Regions from separate parts of the Streptomyces sp. NPDC016845 genome, predicted to be linked through region 1. Evidence: predicted binding sites of a transcription regulator. Region 1 holds the regulator's gene; the other holds the start of a gene.
What was found. Region 1 encodes HspR, which represses chaperone genes until heat shock. Its sites were predicted from a motif close to TTGAGNNNNNNNNNCTCAA; they were not measured.
Positions count from the first base shown of each region.

Region 2: lon (endopeptidase La) is a predicted target of HspR. The motif match lies at 2,068-2,086, and genes of this name have one in related genera.

Region 1 is NZ_JBIRPI010000005.1:252,265-255,669, reverse strand. It holds gene grpE (nucleotide exchange factor GrpE) at 1-194, shown strand, start outside; gene dnaJ (molecular chaperone DnaJ) at 255-1,451, shown strand; gene ACH4RC_RS17075 (heat shock protein transcriptional repressor HspR) at 1,457-1,909, shown strand; gene ACH4RC_RS17070 (DUF2207 domain-containing protein) at 2,145-3,405, opposite strand, start outside.
Region 2 is NZ_JBIRPI010000003.1:496,125-499,529, reverse strand. It holds gene lon (endopeptidase La) at 1-2,045, opposite strand, end outside; gene ACH4RC_RS12635 (GNAT family N-acetyltransferase) at 2,208-2,864, shown strand; gene ACH4RC_RS12630 (DUF3626 domain-containing protein) at 2,912-3,405, shown strand, end outside.

The sequences.
Region 1 (3,405 bases):
ACGCGCCGGACGTCACCGAGACGACCTGTGTGGCGATCCTGCAGCCGGGCTACAAGATCGGTGACCGCACCATCCGCCCCGCGCGGGTGGCCGTCGCCGAACCGCAGCCGGGCGCCCAGTCCGGCGCGTCCGAGACGGCCGACGCGCCCGAGGCGGACGCCGAGAAGGAGAGCGGTGGCCCGGACGAGGGCTGACGTGATCTGCGGAGCAAGGGCAGTAAGTACTGACGTGCGTGAGGAGGGACGTCGAGGCCGATGAGTACCAAGGACTTCATCGAGAAGGACTACTACAAGGTCCTCGGCGTCCCCAAGGACGCCACCGACGCCGAGATCAAGAAGGCGTACCGCAAGCTCGCCCGGGAGAACCACCCCGACGCCAACAAGGGCAACGAGAAGGCGGAGGAGCGCTTCAAGGAGATCTCCGAGGCGAACGACGTCCTCGGGGACCCCAAGAAGCGCAAGGAGTACGACGAGGCGCGCACGCTGTTCGGCAACGGCGGGTTCCGTCCGGGGCCCGGCGCCGGCGGTGGCGGATCGTTCAACTTCGACCTGGGCGACCTCTTCGGAGGCGGCGCCCAGGGCCAGGGCCAGGGCGGCTCCGGCGGTTTCGGCGGCGGCATCGGCGACGTCTTCGGCGGCCTGTTCAACCGGGGCGGCGGCGGTGCGGGCACCCGTACCCAGCCGCGCCGGGGCCAGGACATCGAGTCCGAGGTGTCGCTGAGCTTCACCGAGGCGGTGGACGGCGCGACGGTCCCGCTGCGCATGTCCTCGCAGTCCCCCTGCAAGGCGTGTTCCGGCACCGGCGACAAGAACGGCACGCCGCGCGTGTGCCCGACCTGCGTCGGCACCGGGCAGGTCTCGCGGGGCGGCGGTGGCGGCTTCTCCCTCACCGACCCGTGCGTGGACTGCAAGGGCCGCGGCCTCATCGCCGAGACCCCCTGCGAGGTCTGCAAGGGCTCGGGCCGCGCCAAGTCCTCCCGCACGATGCAGGTGCGCATCCCTGCCGGTGTCTCCGACGGCCAGCGCATCCGCCTCCGCGGCAAGGGCGCCCCCGGTGAACGGGGCGGGCCCGCGGGCGACTTGTACGTAGTGGTCCACGTCGACACGCACCCCGTCTTCGGCCGCAAGGGCGACAACCTCACGGTGACCGTGCCCGTCACGTTCACCGAGGCGACGCTCGGCGGTGAGGTCAAGGTGCCGACCCTCGGCGGTCCCGCCGTCACCCTCAAGCTGCCCGCGGGCACGCCGAACGGGCGGACGATGCGGGCCCGCGGCAAGGGCGCCGTCCGCAAGGACGGCACGCGCGGAGACCTCCTGGTGACGGTCGAGGTGGCCGTCCCCCAGGAGCAGGACCTTTCCGACGAGGCCCGCTCGGCCCTCGAGTCGTACCGCAAGGCGACTGAGGACACCGATGTACGGGCAGAACTGTTCCAGGCCGCGAAGGGAGCTTGAGCGAGATGGACGGCCGGCGTCGCGCGAACCCGTACGAACTCACCGAAGAGACCCCGGTGTACGTCATTTCGGTGGCGGCCCAGCTTTCCGGCCTCCATCCGCAGACGCTGCGCCAGTACGACCGTCTCGGCCTGGTCTCCCCGGGCCGCACGGCCGGGCGCGGCCGCCGCTACTCGGCCCGCGACATCGAACTGCTGCGCACCGTCCAGCAGTTGTCGCAGGACGAGGGCATCAACCTCGCCGGCATCAAGCGCATCATCGAGCTGGAGAACCAGGTCGCCGCGCTCCAGTCCCGCGTGGCGGAACTCTCCGCCGCGGTGGACGGCGCCGCGGCCGCCATGCAGCAGCGCGAGGCGGCGGTCCACGCCTCGTACCGCCGCGACCTGGTCCCGTACCAGGAGGTCCAGCAGACGAGCGCGCTGGTGGTGTGGCGGCCGAAGCGCTCGCCTGAGCAGTAACTCTCCGCTGGGAACAGTGGAAAGGGGCCCGGAGTCGATGGACCGACTCCGGGCCCCTTTCGCATGCATCTCGTATGCGTCGCGGATTACGGGCATGGGGTGGCCCCGCCGGGGCACTCGGCGGTGGGAGAGCGAGGGGCGGCCCGGCGCGCGAGCGGTTTGCGCCGGGCCGCATCGCGTGGGCCGGGCGTCAGCCGGCCTTGAGCGGGGCAGGGCGATGGCCCCGCCCCGGACGTCACCAGGACCCGCCGCCGCCTCCGCCCGTGCCGCCGCCGACGCCGCCGCCGCTCGATCCGCCGCTCCCGCCCGACCCGCTGGAGGACGGTGCCGTCGCGGAGGCCGTCGTCGCGGCGACGAGGCTCACCGCGAGGGCCGGGCCGAGCCAGGACAGGGTGGCCGAGCGGGTGCCTCTGCCGGCGGCCGGGGCCGTCGTGGTGTCGGCGATGGAGCGTTCCCAGCGCTCGGCCACACCCAGCGCCACGGCCCACGCCGTGAGCTGCTCAAGCCGTTCGGCGTCCTCGGCGGCCCGCGGGGGCGCCTCGGCGAGCCAGTCCCGGAACGACTCCAGCTGGGCGCGCAGGGCCGCGCCCCTGCCGGTACGGGACTTCAGCTCCCACGCGAACAGGAACAGCGCCATGCCCACCCCCGCGAGCACCGCGCCCGTGGCCGCGACCGGGCGGCCCGCCGCGTTGACGAAACTGATGAGCCCGCTGCCGACGATGGCGGCGACGAGACCCGCCAGCGCCGCGAAGAACCCGTACCGCGCGGCGACGCGTTCGCGCCGTTCGGCGGCCGGGTCCCAGAGATCGCTGGTGCGCTGCCACTCGCTGAGCCGGGTGGCGAGCGAACGCCAGGCCGATTGGAAGAACGGGTCGTACACGCCCAGGACGAACTCCCTGCGACCGCCCGCGAACATGTCGTCGAGTACGGCCGCGGTGTCCTCGTCCGGCACCCCCGCGCGGCCCGGGGTGCGTTGCAGCGTGGGGTGCTGACCGCTGCCCGTCACCTTGATGTGCCTGCGGGCCGCCACGCCGAGCAGCCATGCGACCTGGATGTGCGGCTCGACGCGTTCGGTGAGGATCATGCCGCCCTGCTCCGGGGTCAGCCCGGCGGGTGGTGTTCCCTCGGCGGTCGGCCGCTTCAGGTCTGCGGGGCGGCGGTCGCGGCCGAGCAGACGCAGCGGGACGATGGTCAACAGGCCGCAGCCCAGCGCGATCGTGGCCACGGTCAGACCCGTCCGGAACGGGTCGGGCGCCGGTTCGGCGTCGGGCCGCGCGCTCGCGGGCGGGGTGGGCCGGACGGCCTTGACGACATCACTCACGGACCGTCCGTCGACGGCGCCGTACAGCGTGACCCCGTGCCCGGACCCGATCTCTCCGAAGCGGGCGACGAGATGGCCGGGGGTGGGCTGATCCACGTAGGACTGATCGGCCCGGCACCTCTGGGTCGACCCGGTCTTGCCCCGCACACACCGGGACCCGAACCAGCGGTTCGAG
Region 2 (3,405 bases), on a different contig from region 1:
CCGCGCTCCTTCAGGTCGGCGACGGGCAGCTCCAGCTCGGCCCCGTGGGAGCGCAGGAACGACAGGGCGATCTGCGCGCTCTCCTTCATCACGTCACCGAGCTGACCGGTGAGGGTCAGACCCGCCGCACCCGTCTCCGGGTCGGCCAGCGACGCCTCTACGAAGAGGACGTCACCGCCCGCGCCGGTCACGGCGAGCCCGGTCGCGACACCCGGCACCGCCGTGCGCCGCTCGGCCGGGTCCTGGGCGGACTCGGGCACGTGGTGCGGGCGCCCGATGAGGCCGCGCAGCTCGGCGTCGGTCACCGTGAACGGCAGTTCGCGCTCGCCGAGTTCGTGCTGCGCCGCGACCTTGCGGAGCAGCCGGGACACGGCGCGCTCCAGGTTACGGACGCCGGCCTCGCGGGTGTACTCGCCCGCCAGCTTGCGCAGCGCGCTCTCGTCGAGAGTCACCTCGTCCTTCTCCAGACCGGCCCGCTCCAGCTGGCGCGGGAGCAGGTGGTCCCGGGCGATGACGACCTTCTCGTCCTCGGTGTAGCCGTCGAGCCGGACCAGCTCCATACGGTCGAGCAGCGCCTCCGGGATGGCTTCGAGCACATTCGCCGTGGCCAGGAACACCACGTCGCTCAGGTCGAGTTCGACCTCCAGGTAGTGGTCGCGGAACGTGTGGTTCTGCGCCGGGTCGAGGACTTCGAGCAGGGCCGCGGCGGGGTCGCCGCGGAAGTCGGAGCCGACCTTGTCGATCTCGTCGAGCAGGACCACCGGGTTCATCGACCCGGCCTCCTTGATGGCGCGCACGATGCGGCCCGGCAGTGCGCCCACGTACGTACGGCGGTGGCCGCGGATCTCCGCCTCGTCGCGGACGCCGCCGAGGGCGACGCGGACGAACTTGCGGCCCATCGCGTGTGCCACGGACTCGCCGAGCGAGGTCTTGCCGACGCCGGGCGGGCCGACGAGGGCGAGCACGGCGCCGCCGCGACGGCCGCCGACGACGCCGAGCCCGCGGTCGCCGCGCCGCTTGCGCACGGCCAGGTACTCGGTGATGCGCTCCTTCACGTCCTGGAGGCCCGCGTGCTCGGCGTCGAGGATCTCCTGCGCGCCCTTGATGTCGAAGGCGTCCTCGGTCCGCTCGGTCCACGGCAGTTCGAGGACGGTGTCGAGCCAGGTGCGGATCCAGGAGCCCTCGGGGGACTGGTCGCTGGAGCGCTCCAGCTTCTCGACCTCCTTGAGAGCGGCCTCGCGGACCTTCTCGGGCAGGTCGGCGGCCTCGACGCGGGCACGGTAGTCGTCGGACTCCTCGCCCTCCTTCTCGCCGTTCAGCTCGCGCAGCTCCTTGCGGACCGCGTCGAGCTGGCGCCGCAGCAGGAACTCGCGCTGCTGCTTGTCGACGCCTTCCTGTACGTCCTTGGCGATCGACTCGGCGACGTCCTGCTCGGCCAGGTGCTCGCGCAGCTGCTCGGTGGCGAGCCTGAGGCGGGCGACCGGGTCGGCGGTCTCCAGGAGTTCGATCTTCTGGTCGGTGGTGAGGAACGGCGAGTAGCCGGAGTTGTCGGCGAGGACGGACACGTCGTCGATCTGCTGAACGCGGTCCACGACCTGCCAGGCGCCCCGCTTCTTCAGCCAGTTCGTGGCGAGCGCCTTGTACTCCTTGACCAGCTCGGCGACGGCGCCGGGCAGCGGGTCCGGCACCTCTTCCTCGACGGTCAGTCCCTCCACCCACAGGGCGGCGCCGGGCCCGGTGGTGCCCGCGCCGATGCGCACGCGGCCGCGCCCGCGGATCAGGGCGCCGGGGTCGCCGTCGGCGAGCCGGCCCACCTGCTCGACGGTGCCGAGCACGCCGGTGTTGGCGTACGTGCCGTCGATCCGCGGAACAAGCAGCACCTTCGGCTTGCTGTCGCCATCGGAGCGCGCGGCGGCCTGTGCGGCCTCCACGGCGGCGCGTACGTCGGTGTCGTTCAGGTCCAGGGGCACGACCATGCCGGGCAGCACGACCTCGTCGTCGAGCGGCAGCACGGGCAAGGTGAGCGGTGTGGACGTCGAAGCCATGATCTCCCCTTCGGCATTCAAGTTGAGCTATGTGGACTCAATGCTTGGGTGCCTCCGAATGTTCCCGGGCATGCGTTCGCTCTCAGCGATCACCCCTGTCGCCAAGGAAAACGGCCTAAGTAAGGTGCAGGAGTCAAGAAGGACTATTACAAGGGGTAACGCATGACGACCGTGGATCACGTACGGGACTGGGTCGACGGCTGGGTCGTCAGCCGCGGCGCCTCCGCCCCGCTCGTCGAACCCTGGGGCTACACGGTCCATGTCGGCCTGACGGAGCAGCCGGGCCGGCACGTCCTGGGGGCCGTCAACGACGACGTGCGCGAGGACGACGTGCGCAAGGTCACCGATTCGGGTCACGCGCGCGCATGGCACCTCAAGGTCTTCGCCGATCCCGAGCGCGTCCTGCCGTGGCTCGGCCCCGCGTGGGAGCCGTACGGCTCGGGCGACTTCCTGATGACGACGGACCTCGCGCCCACCACGGCACCCGCCGCCCCCGCGGGCTACCGGCTGCACACCTGGAACCGTGGCGGCGTCACCCGCGCCCTGCTCACCGACGCGGACGGCGGGTTCGCCGCGCGCGGCCAGGTCGCCCCCGTCGGCGCGAGCGCGACTGTCGACCAGATCGAGACCTCGGAGCACCACCGCCGCAAGGGCCTCGGCAGCGTGATCATGGGCGTGCTGCACGCGGCGGCCCACGCCCAGGGCGCCACCCGCGCCGTCCTGGCCTGCACCCCCGAGGGCCGGCTCCTGTACGAGTCGGTGGGCTGGCGCATCGTCGCTCCGCTGACCAACGCCAAGCACCGGGGCGCGCCGGCCTGACCGCAAACTCTTTGCCGCGCGCGTCCGCGCCGCTCGATACTGCGGCGATGACCGCCGCCCCCGCGATCCCGCCCACGACCTCGCTGACCAGTGCCCAGGAAGCCGCCTTGCGCCATGTGCGCGCGGCAGGGAGTGCGGGCCGCGGCGCCGCGCTCGACCGGCTGCGGAGCCACGGCGTCCCGCCGGAGACGGCCGCCGCGCTGATCGCCACGATCCGCGCTCACGCGCGCGTGACGCTCAATTTCCACCCCGACCGGCTGCTCGCGGACGGGCGCACCACGGTCGCCGACCGGATCGCGGCCGACGGCCGCTACCGCGGCCAGTACGAGACGGGCCTGTCGAACGGCAGCCGCAGCGCGCACCCGGGCGGCCTGCGCGACGGCTGGGAGGAGACGCTGTTCGGCGGCGCGTACACGGGCGCCGCCGCCACCGAGCGCCCCAAGTACGGCGCGCTGAACCTGGCCCGCCACGCGGACGGGGCCGCGCCCCGCTTCGGCTCCTGCCATGTGCGGCTGCGCCCCGAGGTGAGCGCGCGGGCCAC